DNA from 3 places in the Blastococcus sp. SYSU D01042 genome. Region 3 is predicted to be linked to each of the others. Evidence: riboswitches for the same ligand, from Rfam matches in the RefSeq annotation. Region 3 holds a riboswitch; each other region holds the start of a gene.
What was found. A riboswitch is a leader RNA that binds a small molecule or an ion and turns the genes downstream of it on or off. The one in region 3 is predicted to bind cyclic di-AMP.

Region 1: linked by a shared signal. The riboswitch ahead of ACI79H_RS12055 (C40 family peptidase) and the one ahead of ACI79H_RS10560 (hypothetical protein) in region 3 are both predicted to bind cyclic di-AMP.
Region 2: linked by a shared signal. The riboswitch ahead of ACI79H_RS05780 (NlpC/P60 family protein) and the one ahead of ACI79H_RS10560 (hypothetical protein) in region 3 are both predicted to bind cyclic di-AMP.

What each region holds. Positions count from the first base shown of each region.
Region 1 is NZ_JBJGZM010000005.1:248,609-258,964, reverse strand. It holds gene ACI79H_RS12095 (BTAD domain-containing putative transcriptional regulator) at 1-510, shown strand, start outside; gene ACI79H_RS12090 (hemerythrin domain-containing protein) at 512-1,186, opposite strand; gene ACI79H_RS12085 (hypothetical protein) at 1,304-1,930, shown strand; gene ACI79H_RS12080 (D-2-hydroxyacid dehydrogenase family protein) at 1,934-2,887, opposite strand; gene ACI79H_RS12075 (hypothetical protein) at 2,971-3,111, opposite strand; gene ACI79H_RS12070 (response regulator) at 3,171-3,806, opposite strand; gene ACI79H_RS12065 (sensor histidine kinase) at 3,803-5,818, opposite strand; gene ACI79H_RS12060 (hypothetical protein) at 5,853-6,575, opposite strand; cyclic di-AMP (ydaO/yuaA leader) riboswitch at 6,951-7,109, shown strand; gene ACI79H_RS12055 (C40 family peptidase) at 7,125-7,682, shown strand; gene ACI79H_RS12050 (WhiB family transcriptional regulator) at 7,907-8,239, shown strand; gene ACI79H_RS12045 (HAD domain-containing protein) at 8,282-8,803, shown strand; gene ACI79H_RS12040 (diguanylate cyclase) at 8,808-9,803, opposite strand; gene ACI79H_RS12035 (hypothetical protein) at 9,928-10,356, opposite strand, start outside.
Region 2 is NZ_JBJGZM010000002.1:321,122-331,477, reverse strand. It holds gene ACI79H_RS05795 (AMP-dependent synthetase/ligase) at 1-1,559, shown strand, start outside; gene ACI79H_RS05790 (glycosyltransferase family 4 protein) at 1,607-2,731, opposite strand; gene ACI79H_RS05785 (M48 family metallopeptidase) at 2,728-3,996, opposite strand; gene ACI79H_RS05780 (NlpC/P60 family protein) at 4,116-5,165, opposite strand; cyclic di-AMP (ydaO/yuaA leader) riboswitch at 5,260-5,439, opposite strand; gene ACI79H_RS05775 (hypothetical protein) at 5,635-5,949, opposite strand; gene ACI79H_RS05770 (D-alanyl-D-alanine carboxypeptidase family protein) at 6,012-7,769, opposite strand; gene ACI79H_RS05765 (DEDD exonuclease domain-containing protein) at 7,957-9,777, shown strand; gene ACI79H_RS05760 (Lrp/AsnC family transcriptional regulator) at 9,774-10,061, shown strand; gene trpD (anthranilate phosphoribosyltransferase) at 10,077-10,356, opposite strand, start outside.
Region 3 is NZ_JBJGZM010000004.1:341,402-351,757, forward strand. It holds gene ACI79H_RS10530 (bifunctional 3'-5' exonuclease/DNA polymerase) at 200-1,837, opposite strand; gene ACI79H_RS10535 (hypothetical protein) at 1,915-2,106, shown strand; gene ACI79H_RS10540 (DUF1330 domain-containing protein) at 2,116-2,478, shown strand; gene ACI79H_RS10545 (siderophore-interacting protein) at 2,524-3,384, shown strand; gene ACI79H_RS10550 (NADPH:quinone oxidoreductase family protein) at 3,450-4,421, shown strand; gene ACI79H_RS10555 (hypothetical protein) at 4,440-4,772, opposite strand; gene ACI79H_RS10560 (hypothetical protein) at 4,880-5,809, opposite strand; cyclic di-AMP (ydaO/yuaA leader) riboswitch at 6,102-6,265, opposite strand; gene ACI79H_RS10565 (hypothetical protein) at 6,357-6,683, opposite strand; gene ACI79H_RS10570 (SGNH/GDSL hydrolase family protein) at 6,710-7,558, opposite strand; gene ACI79H_RS10575 (phosphoenolpyruvate carboxykinase (GTP)) at 7,818-9,677, shown strand; gene ACI79H_RS10580 (SigE family RNA polymerase sigma factor) at 9,868-10,356, shown strand, end outside.

The DNA.
Region 1 (10,356 bases), on a different contig from region 3:
CTGGCGGCCCGGCTGGTCGAGACAGGTCAGATGAACGGCGGCATGCTGGCCGTCATCGGCCGCTTCGTGGCCGGGTTCGCCGCGGGTGACCTGAGCGGGTCGGTCGCGGACTTCGAGTGGCTGCGCACCGCGATGCCCGGGGCGCTGGGCGACGCCGTGACGATCACCTTCCTCGACGCCGGCCGCGAGGCGGACGCCCGGGCGGCCTGGGCGGCCCGGCGGCCGGTCCCGCGCGACTACTTCTGGCTGGCGACGACGACGCTCCGGGCGCAGGCGGCCGCCCGGCTCGGCGACGCCCCGGTCGCCGCGGCGGCGTACGCGGAGCTGCTGCCCTGGGCCGGCCGGGTCGCGGGGCTGGACAACGGCACGCTCGTCGTCGGCCCGGTGGACGACGCCCTGGCCGCCGTCGCAGCGTCCCTCGGCGACGCGGCGGCGGCTGAGCGGCACCGGCGGGACGCCGCCGAGGTGCGGCGGCGGCTCGCCGCCGAGCTCGCCGCCGCCGGCGTCTGACTCAGCCGCCGAAGACGCGGCGCTCCCGGCGCCGGAACGGCGGGCACAGGACGGCGGCCATCACCCGCAGCGCGAGCCCGCCCTCGGCGAGCAGGACGGCGCGCTCCTCGGGGGTGACGACGGCGAGCACCCGGGGTGCCTCGAAGGTGAGCGTCGCGCGGGTGCGGATCTCGCCCTCGACGCACCTCCAGTCGGCCACGGACACGTGCTCCTCGATGACCGGGAGCACGGAGGCCTCCTCGTCGGCGATGTGCTCCTCGAGCACGTCGCGCAGCTCGCCGAGGTCGACGGCGAGCGCGGTGGCGGCGTCCTGGTCGTCCGGTGCGGTCCGGAACAGCACGGCGCCCGCCCGGATGCGGTCGAGCAGCGGGTCGAGCGCGGCGTGGTCGTCGCTGAGCTCGGCGAGGTCGACGTGCGCGCCGGCCGAGGCGGCCAGCACGGGCCACAGGACGTCGTCCTCGGCGGAGTGGTGGTGGTGGATGGAGTCGCAGAAGTCCTCGACGTAGCCGGCGACGGCGCGAGCGCGGGCGGGTGCGACGGGAGCCGCGGACAGCCGTTGGAGCAGGGCGGGCAGCCGGGCGGCGTCGCGGAGCATGGCGCGGTGGGCCAGGCGCATGCCGAGGGTGTCGGGACGGGGGTCGCCGGCGGAGCGCGGCGTCACGCTGATCGGTGTCATGGGGGGACCCTGGCCGGGGCGACTTGTCGTCCTCGTGCGGTCGACCTGCCGCCGTCGCGGCGGTACGATAAGTGGACGACAGGAGCGCGGCAAGAGCGGGGCGCGAGCGTTCGGGCCATGACGACCACCCGTTCGCCCCTGCCCACCCTCGGCCCCTCCCCCGCGCCGGACCACCGGCCGAGCCTGCGCACCCGCGCGCTGGTGCTGACCACCGGTGGCGTGCTGTTCGCCGTCGGCAACGCGCTGCACCCGCTGGAGCACGACGACGCCGCACCGCACGCCGCCACCTGGGTGGTGGCGCACGTGGTCTTCGCGATCGGCGCGGTGCTCATCGCCGCCGGCCTGACCGTGCTGACCCGGCGGTTCGCCGTCTCGAAGGTGGGGCTCGTCGGCCTCGGCATCTCGTGGCTGGGCCTGGTGCTCATCCCCGCCGGTGCGCTGATGGAGGCCTACGTCCGCCCGCTGATGGACCACCACGGCTTCGCCGACGTCGAGGAGGCGACCCTCGCCTTCACGATGATCGCCGGGATGTCGAACCTGATCGGGCCGGCGCTGATGACCGTCGCCGCGGTGCGCCACCGGTTGTTCCCGCGGCTGGTCGGCCTGTCGTTCGCCGGGCTCACCGTCGGCGCGCTGCTCGTCCCGGCGCTGCCCAAGGAGGGCTACGGGATCATCCCCGGCACGGTGCTCTTCGGCCTGGGCATCGCCGCCGCCGGGTGGCTGTCCCGCGACGACGCCGCGTGAGCACTACCGCTCCAGCACCCGCACCGGCTCGCCGGCCACCCACGCGGCGACGTCCTCCACCGCCTCCCGGTAGAAGACCTCGTAGGTGCCGCGGGTGACGTAGCCCAGGTGCGGCGTGAGCACGGTGCGCGGCGCCGAGCGCAGCGGCGAGTCCTCGGGCAGCGGCTCGACGTCGTAGACGTCGAGCCCTGCGCCGGCGATCCGGCCGGCGTGCAGCGCGTCGAGCAGCGCCGCCTCGTCGACGATCGGGCCGCGGCTGGTGTTGACCAGGACGGCGGTCGGCTTCATCCGGCCGAGGTCCGCAGGCCCGATCAGTCCGCGGGTGCGCCGCGACAGCAGCAGGTGCACGGTGACGACGTCGGCGGTGGCGAACAGCTCCTCGCGCTCGACCCGGCGCACGCCGACCTCGGCGGCGCGCTCGTCGGTGAGGTTCTGGCTCCAGGCGACGACGTCCATGCCGAACGCCTTCCCCACCCCGGCGACCCGGCTGCCCAGCCGGCCCAGCCCGACGACGCCGAGCCGCGCGCCGGCCAGGTCGCCGCCGATCGTCCGCTGCCAGCCGCCGGTGCGGACCGACGCGTCCTCGCGCGGGATGTGCCGGAGCGTGGCCAGGATCAGCCCCCAGGTCAGCTCGGCGGTCGCCGCGGCGCCGGCCCCGGTGCCGCAGACGGTGATGCCGAGCTCGGCGGCGGCGGCGACGTCGATGGCCCGGTTGACCATCCCGGTGGTGACCAGCAGCCGCAGGTCCGGCAGCCGCTCGAGCAGGCTGCGGGGGAACTCCGTGCGCTCCCGCATGGCGACGACGACGTCGAAGGGCTCGAGGCGGGCGGCCAGCGCGTCCTCGTCGCCGACGGCGTCGTGGAACTCGACGACGCGCACCTCCCCGGGGACCTGCGACCAGTCGCAGAAGCCGGCGGCCACGGACTGGTAGTCGTCGAGGACGGCGATGCGGTGCACGCCCCCGGTCTACTACACGGAACGGACGCACGACGGCCCTCGACCGCGGGTGCGGTCGGGGGCCGTCGGGACAGGCGGGTGGCTCAGCGGCGCTTGCCGGAGTTCTTGGCCTGGAAGTCGGCGATCATCTTCTTGATCTTCGCCTGGTTCTGCGGCTTGCGGGCTTCCTGGATCACCTTCGTGGCGACCCCGGACACGATGAGCTTCCGGATCATTCCGGCCATGTTCGCCTCCTAGCTGTGGACTGACCTCTCCCGTGCCCCGGGACGGCGTCCGCCAACCGTCAGCCACCCAGACCCGCGTCACGGGCGCGGGCGACGGCCTGCGCCCGGTCGGTGACCCCGAGCTTGGCGAAGATGCTCGACACGTGGTTGCGCACCGTCTTCTCCGACAGGAAGAGCCGGCGGGCGATCTCCGCGTTCCCCCGGCCCTGCGCGGCCAGCCCCAGCACCTCGCGCTCCCGCTCGGACAGCTGCGGGAACGGCCCCACCGCGGCGCCCGACCCGGCGGCGAAAAAGCCGCGCACCCGCTCGGCCACGCCGGCCCCGTACACGGCCTGACCGTCCGCCACCGACCGGACCGCACGCTCGATCTCGGCCTGCCCCGCCCCTTTGAGCAGGTAGCCCCACGCGCCGGCACGGATCGCGGCCAGCACCGTCTCGTCGGCCTCGATCATCGTGAGGACGAGCACCCGGGTGCGCGGCGCCACCTCGGTCAGCCGCGTGGTGACCTCCACCCCGGTCAGCCCCGGCATCTGGAGGTCGAGCAGCGCGACGTCCGGGTCGGTCGCGACGACGGCGTCGACGGCGCCCGGCCCGTCCGCGGCCTCAGCCACGACCTCGAGCCCGCTGTCCTCGAGCAGCACCCGCAGCCCGGCACGGAAGGCCGGGTGGTCGTCGGCGATCACGACGCGCGTCACGGGGTCCCTCCCAGCGGCAGGACGGCCGACACCCGGGTGCCACCGCCGGGTTCCGGCGCGATGCGGCAGCTCCCGCCGAGCTCGGCGGCACGGTCCCGCATGGAGTCCAGGCCGATGCCGGCCGGGGCGTCGTCGGGGCAGCCGGTGCCGTCGTCGACGACGTCGATGCGCACGGCGTCCGGCCCGCGGGACAGGTGCACGGCGATGTGCGCCGCGTCGGCGTGCCGCACGGCGTTCGTGAGCGCCTCCTGCGTGATCCGGAAGGCCGCCACCTCCACCGCGGCCGGCAGCCCGCCCAGCTCGCCGCGGCCCTCGATCCGGATGTCCGGAGCGCCGTCGGTGCCCGCGAGCAGGCCCGGGCCGCCCGCCTGCAGCGCACCGAGCAGGCCCAGGTCGTCCAGGGCCGGTGGCCGCAGGCCGTGCACGATCCGGCGCACGTCGGCGACGGCGTCCTGCAGCTGGTCGCGCGCCGTGGCGACCAGGGGCACGGCGCGGGCCGGTTCCCGCCCGAGCGCCCGGTCCGCGACGTCGAGGGCCATCACGGCAGAGGCGAGCTGCGGGCCGAGCCCGTCGTGCAGGTCGCGGCGGATCCGCCGCCGCTCCTCCTCCCGGGCGGTGACCAGCCGGTCACGTGACCGCTCCAGGTCGGTGGCCAGGCGGAGGGCGAAGCCGACCGCCGCGAGCTGGGCGGCGACGTCGGCGACCAGCGCCTCGTCGAGCGCGTCGAGGTCCCCGCTGCCCGCGCGGTGGCCGACCCGGAGGGTGCCGACGACGTCGTCGTGCCACTCCAGCGGGAAGGCGTGGACGGCGAGCACCTCGTCCCCCACCGACTCGACGACCGGCGCGGCCCCGGGGCGCTCGACCGTGACGGAGACGGCGGGCAGCTTGAGCTCCGCGGCCAGGACGGCGACCGCCCGGCCGAGCGCCTGGCGGGGGGAGCCGGCGACGCGCAGGACCTCGGTGACCCGGCCGAGCACCTGGTACGGGTCGCCGCGGTGGCCGTGCAGGAGCCGGTCGACCCCGCGCTGGATCCGCACGTACAGCGGGTGGAAGACCGCGGCCACCGCGACCGCCCCCGCGAAGCCGACGAGGGAGTCCCGCCGGCCTGCGAGCCCCCCGAACCAGCCGACGACCGCGACGTAGACCAGCGCCGAGGACGCCAGCAGCGCGGCGCCCACCAGCGTGCGGTTCAGGACCACGTCGATGCCGAACAGCCGGTAGCGCACCACCGCCACGCCGATGGCCAGCGGGACGGCGAGGGTGGTCACCGCGAACAGCGGCGGGGAGATCCACGCCGCGCCGACCACCCACGCGAGCGCGTAGCCGACCCAGGCGATCTGCCGGCGCTCCTGCGCATCGGCGCGCCGGAAGCGGACGACCAGGCCGGCGATCGCGGCCAGCGCCAGCACCGGGAGCGCGGCGAAGAGGACCCCGCCGAGCACGTCGACGGCCGGCTCCAGCGCGTCGGCCGCGAGCGGGTTGGCCGGGCGCCCCGCCGTCGAGCCCACGTCGGTGAAGGCGGCGAACGGCACCATGACGACCACGAGGCCCACCGCGGCGGCCGCCACCGGCCGCCACCTCGGAGACGGGAGCCGGCCGTCGGGGAACACCAGCGGCAGCAGGGTGGCGAACGGCACGAAGGCGGGGATCCAGGTCCACTGGGCGAGCCACGCGGCGACGTCGTCGACCGGAGCCGGGCCGGCGGCGCCGTGCACCGCGATCCCGATCGAGCCGGCGTACACGCAGGCGGAGCAGCCGATGACGGCGGTGAGCAGCAGCACCCGGTGGCCGGCAGCCCCCCGCGGGACGCGCCCCAGGAGGACGGCGCCGACGAGGGCCATGGCGGGGCCGATGACCGGCTCCGGGGTCGCGAGCAGGTCGGCCCGGTCGGCCGGGGCCGTGGCGAGGTGCGCGGCGATCCCGGCGGCGAGGTAGGCGATCGAGAGCACGGCGGCGAGCCGGGCCACCACGAGGGTGGCCCGGCTCGCGCGGACCGGACGGCTCCTGAGCATCAGGCGGGGACGCTAGTGCGTCGGCCTCGGCCGGTCAGCCCTGTCGCGTGCCGGCGTCCACCGTGCCGCGCCACCACTGCTCGTCGCTGCGGCGGACGATGGCGGCGGCGGCACCGGCGGCGGCGGCGACGAAGAGCCAGTGCGGGTCCACGGGGCCGGTGGGGAACTGGCCGAAGTCGAGGACGAGGAAGACCAGCAGGGTGATCGGGATCCACCGGGCGACCACGCGGGTCCGCAGCATGCCGATCGAGGTCAGCAGGACCGACAGCGGCATGCCGACGAGGAAGGGCAGCAGGACCAGCAGCGCCAGCGGGCTGGACTGCACGTCCTCGATCAGCGCCAGCATGGCCGCCCGGTCCGGCTGCCCGGCAGCCGCGGCATCGACGATCGAGACCGCATGGAGGCCGAGGAAGCCGAGCGAGCCGACGAAGCCGAGCACGGCGGCGGCGGCACCGAGACGGGGCATCCGGGGACGGACGAGCTGCGCCATGGCCACGAGGCCGAGGAGCAGGAACGGGATGGCGACGGTGCCGGCGACGAGCGTCGCCGAGGTGAGCCCGGGCCGGCCGGCGACGGCATCGAGGGTCGCCTCGGTGGACTCGCCCACGCCGGCGGCGCGGCCGAGCAGCGCCTCGGCCAGGTTCAGCGTCGCTCCCACGACCAGGCAGGCCACGGCGGCACGGCGGCCGATGGGCGCCGGGCGCGGGACCGGGCGGGCGGTGCCGGCGGCGGGGACGAGCAGCGTCTCTGCGGTCATTGCGGTGTGTCTCCTCCTCGAGCGGGCGGGTCCTTCCCGTCCGACGAGGAAGACCCTCGGGCGGGACACGTCCCGGTGTCCTGAGGCATGGGTCCTGATCCCACCGGGCGGCGACCGGTCCTCGACGCTGCGTCCCGCCACGCCGGTGAGAGCGAAGTAAGCGGCCGATCGCGTTCCGTGACGCGTTCCGGGACGGCGCGGTGCCGCCGTCGGGAACCGCCGTGCTCGCACGCGAGTCGCCGCCCGGGCGCCCGGGCGCGGCGGCCTCGGCGTGCGCACCTTCCGCGGCGCGGCGTCCTTTTGTGACTGCCGCAGCCCCGACCTAGCGTCGTCGCCGTCCGGCCGAGGCCTTCGTCGTCGCCTCCGGTGGCACCTCGCCGGGCACCGCCGAACCGGGCTGCCGGAGACCTCCCGCAGCCCGGACCGGGGACCCACCGTTCCCCTGGGGTGAAGCGCGACCGGACCTGCCGGCGCGCCGGGCGAGTTCCCCGCCCGAACCCGTCAGCTAACCCGGTAGGCGGTTCCGGAGAACAAGGAGAACCGTCGTCCATGACGACCATGCGCACGTCCACGCCCACCCGTCGTTCCGCTCGTGGGGCGGCGCTCGCCGTCCTCACCGGAGCGGGGATCGCCTTCACCCCGCTCGCCGCCTCGGCCGACACCGGTGCCGCGGCACCGGCTCCGGTCGCGGCCGCCCCCGCCGGCTTCACCGCCGCTCCGGCGTCCTTCTCCTCCTCGCCCGTCGGGGCGCCGACGCACGCCGCGCAGGTCGCCGTCGACACCGCCCTGGCGCAGCAGGGCAAGCCCTACGTGTACGGCGGCACGGGTCCCGGCGGCTACGACTGCTCGGGGCTGACCTCGTCGGCCTACCGGGCCGCGGGCGTCGAGATCCCGCGCACCTCGCGCGCGCAGTCGACCGCCGGGGTGGAGATCCCCTGGTACGAGATGCAGCCCGGTGACCTGATCTTCTTCTACAGCCCGGTCAGCCACGTCGGGATGGCCATCGGCAACGGGCTGATGGTGCACTCCTCGACCTACGGCAAGCCGGTCTCGGTCGTGCGGGTGGACTCCATGCCGGGCTACCACTCCACGCGCCGCGTCGCCTGACCCCGCAGTGCCACCGACGTGGCCACCCCGGCGGCGCCCAGCCCGCCGGAGTGGCCACGTCGGCGGGCGGGCGGCACGCCGGCGGGTGCACAAGATGCACCAAACGGACGGAATCGTTTCGGTCGGATGCGCCGGAGCCCGACAGGTCACGCCCGCATAACGTTGCGGACAGCCGACGGGCCGTACCGGTCCGTCACCCCGCCCCACTTCCCCTGGAGCATCCCGTGCCTTCGAGCTACCGCCCCTTCCTGTCCCTGGTCACCGACGAACCCGCCGTCGCCGACGAGACCACCTGGGCCACCCCCTGGGCAGCACCTGCCGACGACGAGTCGTGGCGGCTCTCCGCGCTGTGCGGCGAGACCGACCCGGAGGCCTTCTTCCCGGAGAAGGGCGGCTCGACCCGCGACGCCAAGCGGGTGTGCACCGGCTGCGAGGTGCGGGCCGAGTGCCTGGAGTTCGCGCTGGCCAACGACGAGCGTTTCGGCATCTGGGGCGGCCTGTCCGAGCGCGAGCGCCGCCGGCTGCGCCACCAGCGCCGCGACGCGATCACCGCCTGAGGCCGTCGTCACGACTGGACCGCACCCGGGTAGGACGACGCGGTGACGTCTCCCCCGCCCGTCCTGCTCCTCGACGTCGACGGGGTCCTCAACGCCGTGCGCCACGACCTGCCCGAGGGCTGGCACCGCGGGCGGTTCAACGGCTACGTCCTGTCGTGGGACCCCAGCGTGCTCACCCGGGTGCGCGCGCTGCACGAGCGCGGCCGGGTGGAGCTGCAGTGGCTCACGACCTGGACCCGGATGGCCGACCGGCTGCTGGCCGAGCCGATGGGCCTGCCCCGCGGGCTGCGGACCCACGACCGCGACGCGCTGCCCACCGGCTTCGGCGGAGCGCTCGGCGGCGTCGCCGGGTGGTGGAAGCTGGCGGCGGCGCAGTCGGTCGCGGCGGCCGAGCCCGAGCGGCGGATCGTGTGGATCGACGACGACCTCGCCGACCAGGCCGAGGACACCAGCGGGTGGATCGCCGCCCACGGTCAGGTGCTCGTCGTCGCGCCGGACCGCTCGACCGGCCTCACCCACGCGGAGCTGGACCGGGTGGAGGCCTGGCTGGACGAGGACGGCTGAGGCGTCAGCGCGCGGGGGCGGCCCAGGACCCGTCACGGGGGGCGCCGACCAGCTCGGCGCGGCCGCGGCCGAGCTCCTTGGCGTCGTAGAGCGCGCGGTCGGCACTGCGCATGAGCTGCGAGGCGCTGTCGCCCGGGCGGTGCTCGGCGACGCCGCAGGAGAGCGAGACGCCCGGGTCGAGCGCGCACACCCGCCGCACCAGGGCCAGCGCCTCGTCCCCGAGCACGCCGGGGAGCAGCAGCGAGAACTCGTCGCCGCCGTGCCGGGCGAGGACCGCGCCGGCCGGGACCGCGCCGCGCCACGAGTCGGCGACCCGGCACAGCACGCGGTCGCCCTCGTCGTGCCCGTACGTGTCGTTGACGGACTTGAAGTGGTCGACGTCGATGAGCACTGCCGTCAGCGGCGCCCGGGTCCGGGCGGCGTCGCAGAGGAGCTCCTCGAGCGCCTGGTCGAAGCCCCGCCGGTTGCGCAGCCCGGTGAGCGGGTCGCGGCTGGCGCGGGAAGCGAGGAACACGAGCTGACGGATGACGGTGCCCATGCCGACCAGGAGCAGGTCCAGCCCGAGGGCGACGCCGAGGCCGACCCCACCGGACAGCAGCAGCGCCACCGAGACGCCGGCCACGGCGCCGCAGAGGTGCAGGAGCGCGGCGCGGGGCGCGAAGAAGAAGTGCGCGTCGACGACGACGAAGGCGACCAGCGTGGCGGCGGCCAGCGACGTCACCGGGTCGGGCGCGACGAGCACGCCGGTGGCGAGCAGCACCGTGGCCGCGCCGACCGCCGGGTGGAAGGCCCCCCGCGGCCAGCGCGCACCCCACCGGCCGACGACAGCGGCGGCCGCGAGCGCGGCGAGGCACAGGCCGGCGAGCACGGACCGTCGCGGACCGGCGGCGGTGTCCCAGGTGACGAGCAGTCCCGCGACCCCGCCGAACGCGTACAAGGTGGCGGTCGTCCGCGCCATGACGCGCGTCGTCGCCACCTCGGGCGCTGCGGACCTGCTCATGCTCCGTGGATCGGCCCGCCGCTGCGCTGACTTGATCGGCTACACCGTCACAGGTACCCGCCCGGGTGAGATCGGTTGTGCACGAGGCATCCCCGGCGAGGGGTCGGACCGGGCGACCGGCGCCTCAGTCGTCCTCTTCCTCGTCGGGCTCGTGCGGTTCGGCGACGTGCACCCGCAGGCCGGCCCCCCGGGCGGCGGCGCGGGCGGTCATCGCCGCGACGAGGTCCTCCGTGCGGTCGGCGGGCCAGTACCAGTAGCCACCGATCAGCGGGTCGGCGTCGTACATGCAGTCGGTCTCCGCCCACTCCTCGCCCACGGGGAACGACCAGAGGAACGACGACGCCGCCTCGTGGACGTCCTCGTAGGGGTGTGCGGGAGGCAGCTCGAGCGCGAACTCGACGCGCAGCTGCGGCCGGTCGACCGTCGAGTACCGGTCGGTGACGTCGAGGTGGCTGCCTCCGGCGAGGATCGTGGCGACGACCCGGTGCATGCCGTTCCGCAGCGCGCGGTCCTCGTCGTCGACGATGACCGGCTGGCGGAAGCCGCCCGGGAC
Region 2 (10,356 bases), on a different contig from region 3:
CGCGCTACGAGTGGACCGTCCTCGACTACGCCATCTGGACCGCCGGCGGCGTCGTCGTGCCGGTCTACGAGACCTCCAGCGCCGACCAGGTCGCGTGGATCCTGTCCGACTCGGGCGCCACCGCCATCGTGGTGGAGAGCAGCGAGCACGCCGCGGCGGTCGAGTCGGTGCGCGCGCAGGCGCCGGCGCTCGCGTCGGTGCACGTCATCGACGACGGCGCCCTGGGCACCCTGACCGCGGCCGGCCGCGACGTCCCCGACGCCGAGCTCGACGCCCGCCGGGCCACTCTCTCCGCCGACAGCCTGGCGACGCTGATCTACACCAGCGGCACCACCGGCCGGCCGAAGGGCTGCGAGCTCACCCACGGCAACTTCCTGTTCGAGATCGACAACGGCATCACGCTGCTCGACCGGTTCATGAGCGTGCAGGGCTCGCTGCTGCTGTTCATCCCGCTGGCCCACGTGCTGGCCCGCGTGCTGCAGGTCGGCGCCATCAAGAACCGCACGGTCATCGGCCACACGCCCGACGTCAAGAACCTGCTGGAGGACCTCGGCGAGTTCAAGCCGACGTTCGTGCTGGCCGTGCCGCGCGTCTTCGAGAAGGTCTTCAACTCGGCCAAGGCCAAGGCGGAGGGCGACGGCAAGGGCAAGATCTTCGACCGGGCGGCCCAGGTGGCCATCGACTGGTCGCGTGCCCAGGACACCGGCGGCCCCGGCCTCGGCCTCAAGGTGCAGCACGCCTTGTTCGACAAGCTGGTCTACGGCAAGCTGCGCGCCGCGCTGGGTGGCCGCTGCCTCGGTGCCATCTCCGGCGGCGCGCCGCTGGGCGACCGGCTCGGCCACTTCTTCCGGGGCATCGGCGTCACCGTCTTCGAGGGCTACGGCCTGACCGAGACCACCGCCGCCGCGTCGGTCAACCACGACGAGGCGATCCGCATCGGCACCGTCGGGCAGCCGCTGCCGGGCGTGACGTTCCGCATCGCCGAGGACGGCGAGGTGCTCATCAAGGGCGGCATCGTCATGCGCGGCTACTGGAACAACGAGTCCGCCACGGCCGAGGCCATCGACGGCGAGGGCTTCTTCCACACCGGCGACCTCGGCGAGCTCGACGCCGACGGCTTCCTCAAGATCACCGGCCGCAAGAAGGAGATCCTGGTGACCGCGGGCGGCAAGAACGTCGCCCCCGCCGTCCTCGAGGACCGGCTGCGCGCCCACCGCCTGGTCAGCCAGTGCATCGTCGTCGGTGACCAGCGGCCGTTCATCGCCGCGCTGATCACCCTCGACGAGGAGGCGCTGCCGCAGTGGCTGGAGTCCAAGGGCAAGCCGGCCGGCCAGACGGTCGAGCAGGTGCGCGAGGACGCCGACCTCCAGGCGGAGATCGACGCGGCCGTGAAGGACGCCAACAAGGCCGTCTCCCAGGCGGAGGCGATCAAGAAGTTCGCCGTCCTCGGCACCGACTTCACCGAGGACAACGGGATGCTCACCCCGAGCCTGAAGCTCAAGCGCTCCGTCGTCATGAAGGAGTTCGGCGACGAGGTCGAGGCGCTGTACTCGCGCTGATCCCCGTCGCCTCCTGAGCCCCCTCCCCGCACCCGCGGGGAGGGGGCTCAGTGCGTCTCGAGCAGCTCGGTGAAGGTCGTGGCGATGGTGGTCCAGGACCAGCGCTGCTCGACCCACTCCCGGCCGGCGGCGCCCATCGCCCGGGCCCGCGCCGGGTCGTCGAGCAGGTCGGCCAGCGTCGCGGCCACGGCCGTGGGCGACCGCGGGTCGACGACGTGCCCGGTGACGCCTTCCCGCACCGCCTCGGGGGCGCCGCCCGAGGTGCCGGCGACGACGGGCAGCCCGCACGCCGCCGCCTCGAGGAACACCATGCCCAGGCCCTCGACGTCCAGCCCGGCGCGACGCGTGCGGCAGGGCATGGCGAAGACGTCGCCGGCGGCGTAGTGGGCCGGCAGCTCGGCGGCGTCCACCGCCCCGGTGAGGACGACGGAGCCCTCGAGCCCCCGGGCGGCCACCGCGCGCCGCAGGGCCGCCTCGTCGGGCCCGCCGCCCACCAGCAGCAGCCGGGCCGACGGGTGCCGGGCCAGCACCTGCGACCAGCCCTCGACCAGCACGTCCTGCCCCTTGCGGGCCACCAGCCGCGAGACGCAGACGACCACCGGCGCCTCCCCCAGCCCGTGCCGCCGCCGCACCTCCGCACCGTCGACGTCCGGCGTGAACCGCTCGACGTCCACCCCCGGGGAGAGCTGCTCCAGCCGGGTGCGCCCCTCCAGCGCCGGGGCGAGCCGGTCGCGGGTGTACTCCGTGATGTAGGTCAGCACGTCGAGCCCTCCGGCGATGCGCTGCATCAGCTGCCGGCTGCCCGGCAGCGCGACCCACCCGGTCTCGTGCCCGTGCGTGGCGCCGACCAGGTGCCCGATCCCGGCCGCGCGCAGGGTGGGGGCCAGCAGGCCGAGCGGCGCCGCGGCGCCGAAGAAGGCCCGGTCGCAGCCGTACCGCTGGACGAGGTCGACGGCCGCCCGCGCGGTGGCCCGGGTGGGCAGCAGCATGCCGGTGGGCCGGCGGACCACCGGGTAGGGCAGCGCGGCGTCGTGCTCGGCCGACCCCGGGGAGTCCGACGCCAGCACCACGAGGGAGTCCGGCGGGCGCCGCTCCAGCAGGGCGGCGACGAAGGTCTGGATGCCGCCCTGGCGCGGCGGGAAGTCGTTGGTGACCACCAGCGTCCGGCTCACGGCTCGCGCTCCAGCCGGGTCCAGTCCTCGGCCAGCGCGATCCGCTCGGCCACCGTCGGGTGGGAGCCGAACCACCACCGCCAGGCGGCCGGCGGGCTCGGGTCGGACAGGTTGGTGCCGGCCAGCCCCCGCTGCATCGCGACGAAGGCCTCCGGGTCGCGGGTCAGGTCCAGGGCGTGCACGTCGGCCCGGGCCTCGACCTGGCGCGAGACCAGGTTCTGCACCGGGGTGGCCACCAGCGTGCCGACCGCGACCAGCAGCAGGGCCAGCGGCACCACGGCCGGGTCGCCGGGGCCCTGCGCCCCGGCCCGCCGCAGCAGCCGGGGCGAGGTGAGCGCCCAGCCGAGCAGGGCGACCCCGCCCGCGCCGCCGAGGGCACCCAGCAGCGTCCCGGTGAGGACGTCGTCGGTGGCCACGTGCCCGAGCTCGTGGGCGGCGATGGCCTCGATCTGCTCGTCGGGGAGCCGGTCGAGGACCGTGTCGTAGACGACGATGCGCCGGGTCGACCCGAAGCCGGACACGTAGGCGTTGAGCGCCGTCGTCCGGCGGGAGGCGTCGGACACCAGCACGTCCTGCACCGGGGTGCCGTTCTCCTCGGCCAGCGCCAGCAGGTCGGTGCGCAGCTGCCCGGGCGGCATCGGCTCGAAGGAGTTGAACGCGGGCTCGATGAGCACCGGCCACAGGAAGGAGCCGACGACGACCAGCACGGTCGCCCCCGCCGCGGCCAGCGCCCACCACGCGCGTGGCGCCCGGCGGGCGAGCCAGACGAGGACCAGCAGGCCGAGCGCGGTCAGCGCCGCGTCGATCGCCGTCGACACCACGACGTCGCGGGCCCACAGGCCCCAGCTCCGCGTGGACAGCCCGTAGCGGTGGCGCACCACCTCGCCGTAGGCCGACAGCGGCAGCGTGGCCACCCGGCCGACGACCGCGAGGGCAAGGACGCCCAGCAGCACCTGCCCGGCCCAGCGGCCGCCCAGCGGCGCGCCGGCGGTCCGGACCAGCTGTGCCCCCAGCCGGGTGAGCCCCAGCACCGCCGAGACGGCGAGCCCCAGCAGCAGCGAGGCCAGCGAGGCCGGCCGGAGAGCGGCGGCGAAGGCCTCGGCCCGGCTGACCTGCTCGGCGGACAGCCCGGCGGTCGGGTCCGCGGGGGTGGCGCCGCCCGGGGGCTCCGGCAGCACGTCCCACGGCGTGGTGACGGCGACGACCACGGCGAAGGCGGTGAGCAGGACCACCGCGACCAGCAGGGCCGCGCGGCGCGGCGTCACAGGTGCTCCACGCCGCCGATCCTAGGGGCGGGGTCCGGGGCCCCCCGGGGCCGCCGACGGCGAGGGCCGGTGACCTCCGCCCAGGAGGTCACCGGCCCTCGGTCGGTGGGCGGTGCGCGTCAGCCGGCGATGCGGCGGGCGCTGTTGTAGCTGCCCATCGAGTCCACGCTGGCGACCTTGACCGGCTGGCTCGACGTCGACGCGTGCACCATCTGGCCGTTGCCGATGTACATGCCGACGTGGCTGACCGGGCTGTAGAAGAAGATCAGGTCGCCCGGCTGCAGCTCGCCCCGCGAGACCGGCGTGCCCATCTGCGACTGGCTGCGGCTGGAGTGCGGCAGCGAGACGCCGGCGGCGGCGTAGGCGTAGGACGTGAGGCCCGAGCAGTCGAAGGCGTCGGGACCACCGGCGCCCCAGACGTAGCGGTCACCCACCTGCGCGAGGGCGGTGTCGACGGCGATCTGCGCGGCACCGCTGGGCGCGGGGGCACCGCTGGGAGCGGCGGCAGCGGGCGCCGGGGCGGTGCGCTCGGCACGCGAGGCCCGGACCGGCTGCTCGTCCTCCGCGCGCTCGAGGGCAGCCCGCTGGGCGGCGTCGAGGGCGTCGTACTGCCGCTGGTAGTCCGCGATCCTGCCCTCGAGGTCGCGCTGCTGCGCCTCGATGTCCGCGACGCCCCGCTCGGCCCGCTCGCGGGCCTCGCGCGCCTCGGTGCGGGTGTCCTCCGCGCGGGTCGAGGCCTCGGCGACCTCGCTGACCGCGGCGTTGGTGCGCCCGGCGATCGCGTCGAGGGTGCCGAGCTGGGAGACGAACTCGTCGGCCGAGTCGCTGGTCAGCAGCACGTCGAGCTGGGTGAGCGAGCTGCCGCCGCTGGTGTAGGCGGTGCGGGCCAGCTGCCGGATGCGCCCGTCGAGGGCGGCGCGCTGCTGCTGGGCCTCGAAGGCGGCCTGCTCGGCGCCGTCGACGGCGGCCTGCTGGCGCTGGAGCTCGACCTTCGCCTCGTTGAGCTGCTCGCTGACGATCTCCAGCTGCCGGCTGGCGTCGGCGACCATCTGCGCGGCCTCGGCGGTGCTGGTGGCCGTGCCGGGCTCGGCGGAGGCCGTGCCGGGGACCATCGTGAAGGTCAGCGCGGTGGTCGCACCGATCAGCAGGCCGGCCCGGAGGCGGCCCACCCGGCGGACGGGGCCGGCCGGGGTGTCGGGACGGAACGGTGCGAGGGCATGCGGGGGTAGGGCGTGAGGGGTCGCCACGAGCGGCGGCTCTCCGTTTCTTCCTCGTCACCGCCTACCGAGTTAGCTGACGGGTTCGGGCGGGGAAGACTGGCCCTATCCCCTGCTCACCGGCGAACCGGCCCTGCAGGGGAACTCACCCCAGGACTGCGGTGGGTCCCCGGTTCACCTCGGACGTCCCTGCGGACGCCGTGCGGCGATTCGGCGGTGCCCGGCCGAGGCCGTCCCTCGGGGGACGACGACCACCCGGTCGGACGCGACGACCCTACGTTCGTGATGTTGCCGTGACAAACCGGGGCAGCAGGTAAACCTGTGACGAGAATCGCTCCGCGCACCGCGCGCCTCCCGACCATCGGCGCTGCGTAGGGGTAGAAGCACCCTCCGCAGTCATCCCGGCCACGTGACGCGGTCCTCAGCCGGTGCGCCGGCCGGGTGCCCCGCCACCGTCGGCCCCGGGACGGCCGCGGTGCCGCAGCGGGGGCACCAGGCCGTACTCCGCCAGTGCGCGGACCGCCCGGCGCTCGACCTCGTCGAACTCCACCACCACACCCGGTGGCGGCACGACGACGTCCTCGGCCGCGGGGGCGGCCGGACGCGGACGACCGGTCATCGGCACGACGACCGGGTCGACCCCTTCCCAGCCGGGCGGGGCGCCGAGCAGGACGGTGACGACGCAGTCGCCGCAGCCGGTGCCGCGGACGGTGCAGGTGTCGCAGTCGATGAGCATGTCTCTCCTCCGTGAGTCATCCGCACGGTAGGAACGGCCACCGACAATTCCGCGGGCGGCGGTCAGGTGCCGGCGTACTCCCAGTGCCACGGCTCCTCGCGCCCGTTGCCGGGGTCGGCCCACGTGGGGTGCAGGAAACCGAACCGGCCGGCGTTGGCGACCATCCACGCGTACTGCGGCGTCCCGAAGGTCTCGATGCCGCCGCAGAGGTCCACCGCGAGCCCCCACCCGTGGTTGCTCGTGCCCGGGACGGCGGCCAGCGCCGGCTTCTCGCCGTAGAGCTCCACCTGCCCGGCGTAGGTGCGGTAGGAGTCGGTGATGCACAGCGGCCCGCCGAAGGCGGCCGCGTACGCCCCCGACATCGCGCGGTAGGCCGCGGCGGCGTCGCAGCGCAGCGTGTGCCCGCCCGTCCCGAGCGCGCACATGGCGCTGGGCGGGATGAGGCCGTTGGGGTAGCCGCCCCACTGCCGCGCGCCGTCGTAGCTGGGCGGGTAGACGGTGTTGCCGCACTCCACCCGCAGCGCGCCCGCGGCCGGCCCCGGCGCCGCGACCGGCGGGCGCCGGCCGAGGACCGGCCGGCCGACACCGAGCACCTGTTCGGCGGGCAGCGTGCGGACGACGACGGCGCCCGCGCGAGCGTCGGCCGCGAGCATGGTGCGCGCGTCCAGGGCCAGGCCGACGTGGCCGAGCCCCGCCTCCGGCGTCCCCAGGAAGACCAGGTCCCCGGGCAGCACGTCGGCGGGGGCGACCGGCGTCGTGACGGCGAACAGCTCCGCCTGCTCCCCCGGCAGCGGGATGCCGGCCCGCCCGTAGACCGCCTGCACGAGCGAGCCGCACCCCCAGGACTCGGGTCCCGCCGTCCCGGGCGCGTAGGGCAGCCCCAGCGCCTCCATGGCGGCGCTGACCGCCGCCAGCGTCTCCGCGGGCAGCACGAGCAGCGACGAGGGCCGGCCCGGCAGCTGCGCTGCGCCGCGCTGGGCGCCGCCACCGGCCGCCCCCACCGGCACCAGGCGCTCGGGCAGGCCCGCCGCCGGGTCGCCCAGCGCGGCTGCCGGCGGGGCGACCACGCCGGCCGCGGCCAGCTGGTCGACGTAGGCGCGCCAGCTGGCCGCCGTCCGCTCGTTGACCTCGACCTGCTCCTGCTGCAGCTGGGCCAGCTGCCTGTCCACCGCACCGAGGGCGGCGTCCAGCTCCGCGGTGACCTCGGAGGCCGCGGCCTCCAGCTCCGCCATCCGCGCGCCGACCTCGTCGGCGCGGGCCCGCGCCTGCTCGAGCGCCGCGGCGGCCTGCCGCTGCTCCCCGAGAGCGGTCTGCCGCTGCGCCTCCGCGTCGCCGATGACCGAGGCCGCGTGCCGGTCGACGACGTCGAGGAAGCCGAGCGCGGACACCACGTCGCCGGGGTCGCCCCCGGTCAGCAGCAGCGTCAGCGGGGTCACCGCGCCACCGTCCCGGTAGACGGCCGCGGCGTAGCGCGCGACCTCCTCCTGGTGCACCGCCAGCTCGCCCTCGGCCTCGCCCAGCACCGCCTGGGCGCCGGCCACGGCGCGCTCGGCCTCGGCCAGGGCGTCCCGGGCCTCGACCACCGCCCCCTGCTGCTCCTGCAGCCCGCGCTGCACCTCGGAGGCCCGCTGCTGGAGCTCGTCGAGCGCCCGGCTGTCGAGCACCCCGGACGTCCCGCCCGGCTGGTCGCTGGGCGCCGCTCCCGCCGGGGCGGCCGGCACCAGGAGGGCGAGCGCGACCAGCGGCGCGACGAGCAGCCTCGCCGGCGGGCGGCCGCGCGGCGCGCACGGCACCGCCGACCTCGGGGGGCGCGGGTACATCGGGACCACCTCTGCGGAATCCGGGCGGCGTCGCCCACCGCAGGTGATGGTGTCCCGGCCGGCGGCGAACCGCCAGGTGGGAGGCCTGGTACCCCCCGGCCGGGCGACCCGGCCGGCCGCCCCGCGCAGCGACCGCCCCGGCGCGGCGTCCCCGGGACTGTCGGCACCCCGACCTACCGTCCGCCCCGTGAGCTCCTCCCCCGCCCTCCCGCTCTACGTGCAGGGAACGATCGAGGAACTCGGCACGCCGCTGGCCGAGGTCACCTTCGTCGTGGTCGACCTGGAGACCACCGGTGGTTCCCCGAAGGACAGCGCGATCACCGAGATCGGTGCGGTGAAGGTGCGCGGCGGCGTGGTGCTCGGCGAGTTCCAGACCCTCGTGGACCCCGGGACGGCGATCCCGCCCTACATCAGCGTGCTCACCGGGATCACGACGTCGATGGTCGCCGCCGCGCCACGGATCGGGACGGTGCTGCCCTCCTTCCTGGAGTTCGCACGCGGGGCCGTGCTCGTCGCGCACAACGCCCCGTTCGACCTCGGGTTCCTCAAGGCCGCGTGCGCCGAGAACGCGATCCCCTGGCCCGCTGCGGCCTCGGTCGACACGGCGGTGCTCGCCCGCCGGCTGCTCACCCGCGACGAGGTGCCCAACTGCAAGCTGGCCACGCTGGCGCCGTACTTCCGGGCCACCACCTCCCCCACGCACCGCGCGCTGGACGACGCGCGGGCCACCGTCGACGTGCTGCACGGGCTGTTCGAGCGGCTGGGCCCGCTGGGCATCTCCTCGCTCGAGGAGCTCACCGGCCTCACCCGCCAGATCGACCCCGAGCGCCGGCGCAAGCGCCACCTGGCCGACACCGTGCCGCACGGCCCGGGCGTCTACCTCTTCCGCGGCCCGCGCGACGAGCCGCTCTACGTGGGCACGTCGACCGACCTGCGGACGCGGGTGCGCAGCTACTTCACCTCCGGCGAGCAGCGCAGCCGGATCACCGAGATGGTCGCGCTCGCGCACCGGGTCGACGCCATCCCGTGCGCGCACGCCCTGGAGGCGGCGGTCCGCGAGCTGCGCCTCATCGCCGAGCACAAGCCCCGGTACAACCGGCGCTCCCGCTTCCCCGAGCGGGCGCTGTGGGTGCGGCTCACCGACGAGCCCTTCCCCCGGCTGTCCGTGGTGCGCCGCGTCCGCCCTGGCGCCGGGGTCTTCCTCGGCCCCTTCCCCGACCGCCGCGCCGCCGACGCGGCGGTGGCGGCCGTCCACGAGTCGCTTCCCCTGCGGCAGTGCACCGCCCGCATCTCCGCCCGCGCCCCGTCCGGGTCGGCCTGCGCGCTGTTCGACATGGGCCGGTGCGGGGCGCCGTGCACCGGCGCCCAGTCCGTCGCCGAGTACGCCGACGTCGCGGGGGTCCTGCGGGCGGCGGTCGCCTGCGACCCCGTCGCGCTGGTCGCCCCGCTGCTGGAGCGGGTCGAGCGGCTGGCCGCCGAGGAGCGCTACGAGGACGCCGCCGTCCTCCGCGACCGGATCGCCGTGCTGCTGCGGGCCGTGCGCCGCCGGCAGCGGCTGGAGTCGCTGGCCGCCGTCCCGGAGCTGGTCCTCGCGCGCACCGACGGCGCCGGTGGCTGGGAGCTGTCCGTCGTCCGGCGCGGCCGGCTCGTCAGCGCCGGCGTCGCACCCCGGGGGACGTCGGTCCGCGGCACGCTGGCCGGCCTGCTGAGCACCGCGGAGACGGTGCTCGGCCCGGACGGCGAGATCGCCGCCACCGTCGACGAGACCGAACTGGTGCTGCGCTGGATGGAGAAGCCGGGCACCCGCCTGGTCGAGCTGGACGGCACGCTGGCCAGCCCCGCACCGGGCACGGGGGCGTTCAGCCGCTTCCTCGCCATGGCCGACGGCACCGGGGCCCGGCGCGACCCGTTCGCCGACGGGCGGTCGCTCGGCACCCGGGCACGGCCCGACCGGATCACCGCGGGCGTCGGCGACCGCGGGCGGTCCCCGCTAGCATCGCCGGCGTGATCACCGCCATCGTGATGATCGACGCAGCCACCGACTCCATCCCCGAGGTGGCCGCGGCGATCGCCGACCTCGACGGGGTCAGCGAGGTCTACTCCACCGCCGGCGAGGTCGACCTGATCGCCCTGGTCCGCGTGCGCGAGTTCGAGCAGGTCGCCGAGGTCATCGCCGGCCGCATCAACAAGGTGCCCGGCGTGCTCGAGACCGAGACGCACATCGCCTTCCGCGCCTACTCCCGCCACGACCTCGAGGCCGCCTTCTCGATCGGCTTCGAGTCCGCGGACTGAGAGAGGACCCCGGTCCTACTCCCGCGCGTCCCGGCTGACCTCGACCCAGCGGTCGAGCAGCGCCGCGGCGCGGCCGTCGTCCACGGCCGCCGCCGCCCTCTCCAGACCGCCCGCGAGAGCCGCCGCGACGTCGTCCCCGATGCCCTCGAAGGCGGCCAGGGCCGCGGCCGCGTTGAGCAGGACGGCGTCCCGCACCGGTCCGCGCTCGCCGCCGACCACCCGGCGGAAGACGTCGGCGTTGAAGGCCGGGTCCCCGCCGCGGAGCGCGTCGACGGAGGCCGGGGCGATCCCCAGG
Region 3 (10,356 bases):
CACTCCTCCCGGCCCGCCGACGTCCCGGCGGCACCGCGGGCCACTCCACCACGGCGCTCGAGCGGCCTGCGCACCGCCCTGGGGGTGGCGGCGTGGAGGTCTGGTCCGACCCGTCGTGCTCCAAGTGCCGCACCCCGCGACCCGGGCGGCCCGGGACGACGAGGCGCTGCGCGAGATCACCGGCGCCTGAACGCCCGGCTCAGGACGCGTCGGCCCAGGACATGACCACCGACACGTCCAACGGGAAGTCGAGCGGGAACCCGCCGAACAGCAGCCGGCCCGCCTCGGCCGCCGATCCGCGCACCGCCCCGACCACGTCGTCCGCCAGGTGCTCGGGGGTGTGCACGAGCACCTCGTCGTGCAGGAAGAACACCAGGTGCGGCCGGTCGGCCAGCCGGCCCTCCCCCAGCTGCCACAGCCGGTTGCGCAGGTCGGCCAGCCAGCACAGCGCCCACTCGGCGGCCGTCCCCTGGACGACGAAGTTGCGGGTGAACCGCCCCCGGGCGCGGCGCCGCCGGTCGCGGTCCTCGCGGGAGCCGCCGTCGTCGTCGGGGGGCTCGCCGAGGTCGGCCGGGCGGTCCCACCCCGCCGACGGCGAGCCGCGGCCGAGCAGCGTGCGCACCACCTCGCCGCGTTCCCCCGCCCGCGCCGCCTCCTCGACCAGGCCGATCGCCCGCGGGTAGCGACGGGCCAGCCGCGGCATCATCCGGCCGCTCTCCCCGCGGGTCCCGCCGTAGAGCGCGCCGAGCACCCCGACCTTCGCCTCGGCCCGCGTCGCGACCACCCCGGCCGCCACGATGCCCTCGTACAGGTCGGTGCCGCGCGCCGCCTCGGCCATCGCCGTGTCGCCGCTCATCGCGGCCAGCACCCGCGGCTCGAGCTGGGCGACGTCGGCCACGACGAACCGCCACCCCTCGTCGGCGACCGCCGCCGGCCGGACCTGCACCGGCACCGACAGCGCCCCGCCGCCGTTCGACGCCCACCGGCCGGTGACGACCCCACCGGGCACGAACCACGACCGGAACCGGCCCTCGCGCACCCACGCGTCCAGCCACGCCCAGCCGTTGGCCGTCATCAGCCGGGAGAGCCGGCGGTACTCCAGCAGCGCCGGCAGCGCCGGGTGCACCAGCTGCTCCAAGGTCCAGGAGCGGGTGTCCGGGACCTCGAGGCCGGCGCCCCGGAGCGCCCGCAGCAGGTCGGCCGGCGAGTCGGGGTTCAGGTCGGGGGCGCCCAGGGCTGCCCGCGCCTCCGCGGCCAGGCCCTCGAGCACCGCCGGGCGCCGGCCGGCAGCCGGCCGCGGGCCCAGCAGCCCGGTGAGCAGCCGGTCGTGGACGTCGGCCCGCCACGGCAGGCCCGTGTGCGTCATCTCCGCGGCGACCAGCGACCCGGAGGACTCCGCGGCGAGCAGCAGGCCGAGCCGGCCGCGCTCGGCCGACGCGGCGAGCGCCGCCTGCTGCCGCGCGTCCTCGGCGACGGCGTCCAGCCGGTCGGCGGGGTCCGCCAGGGGGAACAGCCCGGTGTCGACGGCGGTGACCGGCTGGAGGGCGTCCCAGCCGGGTGTCTCCTCGTCCGCCAGGAGGGCCTGGTCGACGGCCGGTGACCGGCGCAGCAGCGCGTGGCTCAGCCGCAGGTCCGTGCAGCGCGCGATCCGCACCCCGCGGGCGAGCAGCTCCGGGTACCAGCGGGTGGTGCAGTCCCAGACCCAGCGCACCGGCTCGGGGCCTGCCTCGCGCGCGGCGACGAGGGCGGGGAGCTCCTCGGCGGGCACCCGGGTCGACCCGGCCGGCTGCCGGACCTCGACCTCCCGGCCGCGCCGCACCAGGACGATCCGCTCCACGCGGGCAGTGTCCTCGACCGGTCCGACAGCCGGCGCGCGGCGGCTGAGCGAGGCGCCGTCGGGGTAGGGCCGGTCGCATGGATGCCATCTCGTTCGGCAAGGCCGGTCTGCAGGGCTGGCGCGCGAGGGTCGCCGACGCCGTGGCGGCTCCTGTGGCGCGGCGCTCCGGTGTCAGCGACGACCAGGTGCGGGCGGCGGTCGGGGCGGCCTTCTTCGTCCTGTCGGTCGTCTACGTGGTCCAGACGGTGCGGCGGCTGGCCGGCGGCTAGCGTGCCGGCATGGCTGTCGACCCGCGCGGAACGGACCTGAAGCGGTACCTGCAGGAGGACCCGGGCGGTCCCGTCGTGATGCTCAACCTGCTGCGGTACGCCGAGGACGGGCGGGCGTCCTACGAGCAGTACGCCGAGGCGCTGCGCACGACGTTCCTCCCCCGCTACGGGGGCGAGATCCTCTACGCCGGCGAGGGGTCGACCGCCCTGGTCGCCGAGCCCGGCCAGGAGTGGGACGCCGTGCTGTGCATCCGCTACCCCTCGCGGGAGGCGTTCAGCCGGATGGTCGCCGACCCCGAGTACCAGCAGGTCACGGCGCTGCGCACCCGCGCGCTGACCGAGGCGGTGCTGCAGGCCACGACCCCCTGGTGAGGGCACCCTAAGTAGCGCCCGGGACACCGGACTACGGTTGCGGGCATGACCGAGGCACGACAGGCCGCCCGCCCACCCCGCACGCGGACGGCGCGGGTCGCCGAGGTGCTGCGCACCTCACGCGTGACCCCGCACGTGGTCCGCGTCGTCCTCGGCGGCGAGGGCATGGCCGGGCTCCCGTGCGGCGAGTTCACCGACCACTACGTCAAGCTGCAGCTGCCGCCCGCCGGCGCCGGCTACTCGGCGCCCTACGACGTCGAGGAGCTCCGCGGGCAGCTGCCGCCGGAGCAGTGGCCGGTCACCCGCACCTACACGGTGCGGTCCTGGGACGGCGACGCCGGCGAGCTCACCATCGACTTCGTGCACCACGGCGACGCGGGCGTGGCCGGCCCCTGGGCGGCCGCCGCGCAGCCCGGCGACCGGATCCAGTTCATGGGCCCCGGTGGCGCCTACCGCCCGCGGGCCGACGCCGACTGGCACCTGCTGGCCGGTGACGAGGCGGCGCTCCCCGCGATCGCCGCCGCGCTCGAGGAGCTGCCCGAGGGCGCCCGCGCGCTGGCCTTCGTCGAGGTCGCGGGGCCCGAGGAGGAGCAGGCCGACGTCGTCCCCCGGCCCGGCACCGAGCTGCGGTGGGTGCACCGCGGCGACGCCGCCCCGGGCGAGGCGCTGGTCGCCGCCGTCCGGGCCACCGAGCTCCCGGCCGGCCGCGGCCACCTGTTCGTGCACGGCGAGGCCTACGCCGTGCGCGAGCTGCGCCGGCACCTGCGCGCGCTCGTCGGCCTGGACCCCGCGTGGACGTCGATCTCGGGCTACTGGCGGCGCGGCGACACCGAGGACGGCTGGCAGTCCACCAAGCAGGAGTGGAACGCCTCGATCGAGGCGGAGGAGACGCCGGCCGGCGCCTGAGCGGCGGGGTCGGCACCGGGTCTGACAAGCTCGGAGGCATCCCGACCCCCACCTCAGGAGGACCCGTGCGCGCCGCCCAGATCACCACCCTCGACGGCCCCCGGGCGATCCAGGTCGTCGACGTCCCCGAGCCCGAGGCCGGGGACAAGGTCCTCATCGACGTGCACGTCGCCGGCGTCACCTACCCCGAGGTGCTGCAGAGCCGCGGCGAGTACCAGATGAAGCCCCCGCTGCCCTTCGTCCCGGGCAGCGAGGTGGCCGGCGTGGTGCGCTCCGCTCCCGACGGCAGCGGCGTCAGCGCCGGGCAGCGGGTGGCGGCCTTCCCGTCGCTGGGCGGCTTCGCCGAGGTCGTCGCCGCCCCGCCGTCGCTGGTGTTCCCGCTGCCGGACGGCACGAGCTTCGAGCAGGGCGCCGCGCTGCCGATGAACTACCTGACGATGCACTTCGCGCTGCGCCGCCGCGGCCGGCTCTCCGAGGGCGAGAGCGTGCTGGTGCACGGTGCCGCCGGCGGCCTCGGCACGGCGGCCGTGCAGCTGGCCAAGGCCTACGGCGCGCGCGTGCTCGCCGTCGTCTCCAGCGACGCCAAGGGCGAGGTGGCCCGCGCGGCCGGCGCCGACGACGTCGTCCCGGCCGAGGGCTTCCGGGACGCGGTCAAGGACCTGACGGGCGGCCGCGGCGTGGACATGGTCGTCGACCCGGTCGGCGGCGACCGGTTCACCGACTCCCTGCGCAGCCTCGGCCGCGAGGGCCGGATCCTGGTGCTCGGCTTCACCGGCGGGGAGATCCCGACGGTCAAGGTCAACCGGCTGCTGCTCAACAACGTCTCCGTCGTCGGCGTCGGCTGGGGCGCGTTCTGGTCGACGGGCGCTCCCGGCTTCCCGAAGGAGCAGTGGGAGGACCTCTACCCGCTCCTCGAGAGCGGCCGGCTCGACCCGGTCCTGGGCTCGGTGCACCCGCTGGAGGACGTCGTCGCCGCCGTCACCGAGCTCGACGAGCGCCGGGCCGCCGGCAAGGTCCTGCTCCGCGTCCGCGGCTGACCCCGCCGGGCTGCGGCGCTACTCCCCCAGGAGGCGCCGCAGCCGGCGGGCGGGCTCGAGCACCAGCACGCCGGGCAGCCGCAGGGCGGCCGAGGCGACCCGCACCCCGAACCGGAGCAGGTCCGGCCACTCGGCCGGCCGCGGCCGGACCGCTCCTGCACCCACGGGCCGCTCCCGGACCGGCGGCGGCACGGGGGGCAGGGGCAGCTCGGGCGCGGCCGGGGGCGGCGCCAGGACGTCCATCGCCGGGGAGCTGCGGCGCGGTGCGCGCAGCGAGGCGAAGGAAGGGATGGGCGGAGCCGCGGGCGACTCCTCCTCGTCGCTCCCCCGTCCACGACCGGTCGTCGGCACGGCGGGTTCCTCCAGGTGGCTCTCCGGGATCGGGGCGGGCGCGGCGGAGCGGCGCCGCCCGGGGCCGTCGACAGTAGCCGCGGCCCCGGGAGCGCCCCCCACCCCGGTCAGCGGTAGTTCACGTGGGGGTGGTCCATGTGGTTGGCCGTCGGGCTGCCGCGGTTCTCCATGGGCTTCCAGACGCCGGGCGAGCTCATCATCCGCTGCTTCCAGATGACGTACTCCACGCCGAGCTCGTCCCAGTGCGCGACGTGGTAGGCCACGATCGCGTCGCCGAGCGCCCCGTTGCTCATCACCATGTAGTCGACGGCGAGCCCGGACGGGTGCCCGCCCGGGTCGGCAGCGCTGGCGCGGGTGCCGCCCAGGGTGATCGACGCCGCGCCCGGCACGTTGCTGACGACCTTGTCCGCGGCGGCCTGCGCCCGGGGGTTGATCGGCCCGGCGGTGTTGTTGATCTTCGCCCGGACGGTGGCGGCGACGGAGCCCGCAGCCTCGGCGACCGCCGCGGCCGGGGCCTTCGGTGCGGGGGCCGGCGCGGTGGCCCGCGCCCGTGCCGCGGCCTGGGCGGCCTGGGCGGCCTGCTCCGCGGCGGCCTGCTCGGCCGCGCGCTGGGCTGCTGCGGCCTCCTCGGCCGCCTTCGCGAAGGCCGCGGCGGCCTCGGCCTCGGCCCGCTGCCGGTCGAGGACCGCCTGGTCGGCGGCGGCCTGCGCGAACGCGGCCGCGGCCTCGGCGTCCTCGCGGCTGCTGCGGCTGGCGGTGAGGTCGGTGAGCGACTGGAGGTCCTGGGTCACGTCGACCGGTCCGGCGGCGTCGTCCAGCCCGAGCTGGGCGGCGACGCTGACCGACTGCGCGTCGACCGGCTCGGCCTGCGCGGCCGGGCCGGTGCCGGCGATCGCGCTGACGAGGACCGCGCCGGTGGCGGCGACGCCCAGGTAGACGGCCGGCCGGCGGGTGCGGGCCGGGGGCCGGCGGTGGCCGGCGGCGGACGGGGTGGAGAACCGGCCGGTCAGGCCGGAGACGAGCGTGCGGGGGTGCATGGGTGCGGGTGCTCCGGGGGGATGCGTGCAGCAGCGTCCGACCAGGGACGACGAGGGGCTGCGACGGGTGTGCGGTCTGCGGGCGCTGCGGCTCCAGGGCGTACCGCCGCGGGGCGGACCACCGGGGGTGCCGGTGCGGGACCGCGGGCGTACCGGGACGTCGCCGCCGGAGGAGGACGGCGCGTGCGCGGAGCGGCAGGCAGCGCTCAGCTGTGCGGGGTCTCCCGCGGGGTGGAGGGGCGGGTGGACCGGGGTCGTGCGGTGGTGCAGGGGCGCGCCATCCGGCGGCTCTCCGTTCTTCCGATACCGCTTACCGGGTTAGCTGACGGATTCGGGCTCAGAAGTGCCCTACCCGCGGCGGGCACGTGCCCGGCGCAGGATTCACCCCAGTGCTGCAGTGGGTCCCCGGCTCGCCCGCGTCCCAGGAGGACGAGGGCGACTCAACGGCGTCCGGCGGCTTCCCCGGGTGGGGAGGTTGCGACCTCCGGACCGCTCAACGGTAACCACCGTTACGGTTCCGTGACAATCCGCTCGGGCGTGACGCGCCTCATGGGTGCCGGGCGCCGGTGACGAAGGCGCGCGCCTCGCGCAGCCACGCCACGCACTCCTCCTCGTCCGGCGACGGGATCTGCACCCACTCGCGCATGGGCCGCCCCGCGCGCGGCGAGCAGGGCAGCCCCCGCCCGTCGGCGATCAGGGCGCGCACGCGCTCGGCGGGCAGCTTCACGGTGAGCTGGTCGCCGCTGGCGAAGCCGTACGACCGGCCGCCGGCGGCCAGGGCGGGGGCGTGCAGCATCCGGTGCTCCTCGTCCTCCGGGTGCTCGGCGAGCACCCGGCGGACGGCGGCGGCGAAGACCTCACCGAGGTCGGCCACGTGCCTGCTCCCTCCTGCTGGGGGGCTCAGAGGCGGCGCAGCGCCGCCAGCGCCTCGCCGGCCATGCGCGACGAGCCGAGGGCGTTCGGGTGGACGATGACCGGGTTGGTGCCGGCAAGGACCGGCTCCACCCAGCGGACGCCGACGGGCTGGCAGGCGTCGTGCCCCTCGGAGGCCCGGCTCAGGTCGACGTAGGTCACGCCGGCCGCGTTCGCGGCCCGCCGGACGGCGTCGTTCAGCGTCGCCTGGACGCCGCGCAGGTAGGGGACGTCGCCCACCGCGACCGGCATCAGCGGGAAGCACCCGCCGGTCGCGGGCAGGATCGAGGGGTAGCCGAGGATCGCGATCTCGGCGTGCGGCGCCCTGGCGCGCACGGCCTTCAGCACCTGCACCAGCGAGGGGTAGGTCGTGTTCCGGATGGTGTCCTCGAAGGAGGCGCCGTAGCGGTCCCGGCACGGGCTGCCCTGGCCCAGGGTCGAGAGCCCGGCGGCGCCGCACTGGGTGATCGCGTTGATGAACACCCCGCTGTCGTTGCCGCCGATGGTCATGGTGATCACGTCGGTGTCGCGGGTGACGGCGTCCAGCTGCGGGGCCACGCCCGGGTGCTGGGGGGCGAGGTAGTCACCGGTGTCCGCGCCGCCGCACGTCACGTCCGTCAGCTGCGCCCCGGTGACCGCCGCGATGACGTGCGGGTAGTTCGCCGTCGAGCGCAGGCACTGCGGCGGGGCCGTGAGGTCCGGCGGCAGCACGCCGGAGGCCGCGCTGTAGGAGTCCCCCAGCGCCACGTAGCGGACCGGCCCACCGGCCGAGGACGACGGCGCGACGACCACCGAGGTGACGAGGAGGGCGAGCAGCAGGACGACGAGACGGCGCACGGTGAGCTCCGGGGAGGCGGGGACGGGGCCGCTGGGGACAACGACGCCGTGGTGCCCGAGTTACGCAGCTCACACGCGCGAGCGTGGGAAGTACTCCTTCCGGATGCTCCCACCCGCCCCGAAGGCCTCCCGCCGTCCACGGGAGTTCACACGCCTGACACGATCACCCGACATCTCCCGGGCCGGGGTCCGCGCCGCTCCTCATGCGAGGGGCGCGGTGGCTGGATCGTGCCCGGGAGGAGAAGGTGGGTCGTAGCGGATGGAGAGGATCCTCGTGACTGCCATTGACGCGGTACTGGACGAAGCTGGACTGACGAACGAAGCCGTCCGGTCCTACGTGAAGCACTGGGCACAGCACACCGGCGCGGAGCGGGTGGAGGTCGTCAACGCCTCCGACGACGCGCGGCTGCTGGCCGAGGCGCTGGAGGCGGGCGAGATCCTGCCGGCGGGCGAGGGGCGGTACTACTCCCGCAGCCACCCGAAGGACACGGCCCGCTCCGAGGAGCGGACGGTCGTCGCCACGAACAACCCCGAGGACAAGGGCGAGTACAACAACTGGCGCCCCGCGTCGGAGATGCGCCCGATGCTCGAGGAGCGGATGGCCGGCAGGTCCGCGGGCAAGACGATGTACGTCGTCCCCTACGTGATGGCCCCGCCCGGATCCCCGCTGCAGCCCTTCGCCACCGGCGTCGAGCTCACCGACACCCGCACCGTGGTCCTGCACATGATCCGCATGGCGCGGGTGGGCGTGCAGTACGTCAACGACCTCGCCGACCAGGACTACTTCGTCCGCGGCGTGCACGTGACCGGCGACCTGGACAGCCTGGGCCAGGGCACGGCCGAGGACCAGCGCTACTTCGTGACGATCGCCGACGAGCGCACGATCCTCCACTACGGCTCCTCCTACGGCGGCAACGCGCTGCTGGGCAAGATCGCCCACGGCCTGCGCCAGGCGACCTACGACGGCTGGGCGTCGGGCAAGTTCCTGGCCGAGCAGTTCCTGCTCCTGGGGATCACCGACAAGGAGACCGGCCGCACGTACCACATCTGCGGTGGCATGCCCAGCGCGTCGGGCAAGACGAACCTGGCCATGATCCTGTCGCCCGACGCCCTGGGCGACCGCTACCAGGTGCACTTCTACGGCGACGACATCGCCTGGCTGTGGGTCGACGAGGAGGACGGTCGCGTCTACGCGATCAACCCCGAGTTCGGCGCCTTCGGCGTCGCCAAGGACACCAACGAGGTGACCAACCCGACGGCCGTCGAGGCGATCTCCGAGGGCACCGGCACGATCTTCACCAACGTCGCCTACAACGAGAAGACCCAGGACGTCTGGTGGGAGGGCAAGTCGAAGAACCCGCCGGCCGACACCGACGGGTGGCGCGACTGGAAGGGCGAGCTGATCTCGGAGCGGTCCGAGGACGCGAAGGACGAGCCCTGGGCGCACCCGAACAGCCGGTTCACCACCACGCTGGCGAACATCCCGAACATCGCGCCGGACTACGAGAACCCGAAGGGCGTCCCGGTGGACGCGATCATCTTCGGTGGCCGCACCCGTGACCGCGAGCCGCTGATCCGCGCGATCACCGACCTCGCCGAGGGCGTCTACGACGGCCTGACCCTGGGTGCGGAGGCGACCTTCGCCGCCGAGGGCACCGAGGGCGTCCTGCGGTACGACCCGATGTCGATGCGGCCGTTCATGGCCTACTCCGAGGGCCGGTACGCCGAGCACTGGCTGAAGATCATCGGTGCCGCGGAGGACCAGCCGGTCTTCGCCCACGTGAACTGGTTCCAGCGGGGCGAGGACGGCCGCTTCCTGTGGCCGGGCTACCGGGACAACCTGCGCCCGCTGCTGTGGCTCATGCAGCTGCGCAACGGCGAGGTCACCGGCCGGCAGACCCCCGTGGGCATCGTGCCGACCAAGGAGGAGCTGCAGCTCGAGGGCATGGACGACCTGCGTCCGGACGACCTGGAGACGCTCCTGTCGATCGACACCCACCGCTGGCAGCAGGAGATGGCGCACCGCGAGCAGCACCTCTCGCTGTTCCGCGACATGCCCGAGGAGATCTGGGCGGCGCACCGCCGCGTCTCCGACGCCCTGGACGCCGAGGCGACGTGATCCGCGGAGGGCTCGCACCCTCCTGAACGACGAAGGCCCCGACCGCACGGTCGGGGCCTTCGTCGTCTCTCCGGCGCGCTCCTGCCGGCGTCCCGCCAGGCCGACCCTGCAGGATCCGTCCGCCCCGCGTGCAGCGCCGGGCGGGGGTCGATGCGTCTGACCAGGTGGAGACCACTGACGGGAGCAGGGCATGACGTTCGAGGAGTTCGTGGCGGCACAGGGAGCTCCCCTGCTGCGGCTGGCGTTCGTCCTGACCGGCGACCGGTACCTCGCGGAGGACCTGACCCAGACGGCACTGGCTGACGCCTACCGGCACTGGCGGAAGGTCACAGCGGCGGACGACCCGGCGGCGTACGTCCGGCGGATGCTCGTGAACGCGCACCTGAGCTGGCGACGCCGTCGGTCGAGCACCGAGCGCCCGACCGATCTGCCCGACACCTCGCTCGACCCCGCAGCCGCTCCCGGTGACGCCCTCGCAGCCCGGGAGCAGATGCGCACGCTGCTGGCCGACCTGGCCCCACGGGCGCGCACCGTGCTGGTGCTGCGCTACTCCGCCGACCTCGACGACGCCGCGATCGCCGAGGCGATGGGGACAACCGCGAGTTCCGTGCGGGCGACCGCCTCCCGCGCCCTGGCCGGTCTCCGGTCCACCGCCGTCATCGACACCGTCCAGGAGGCA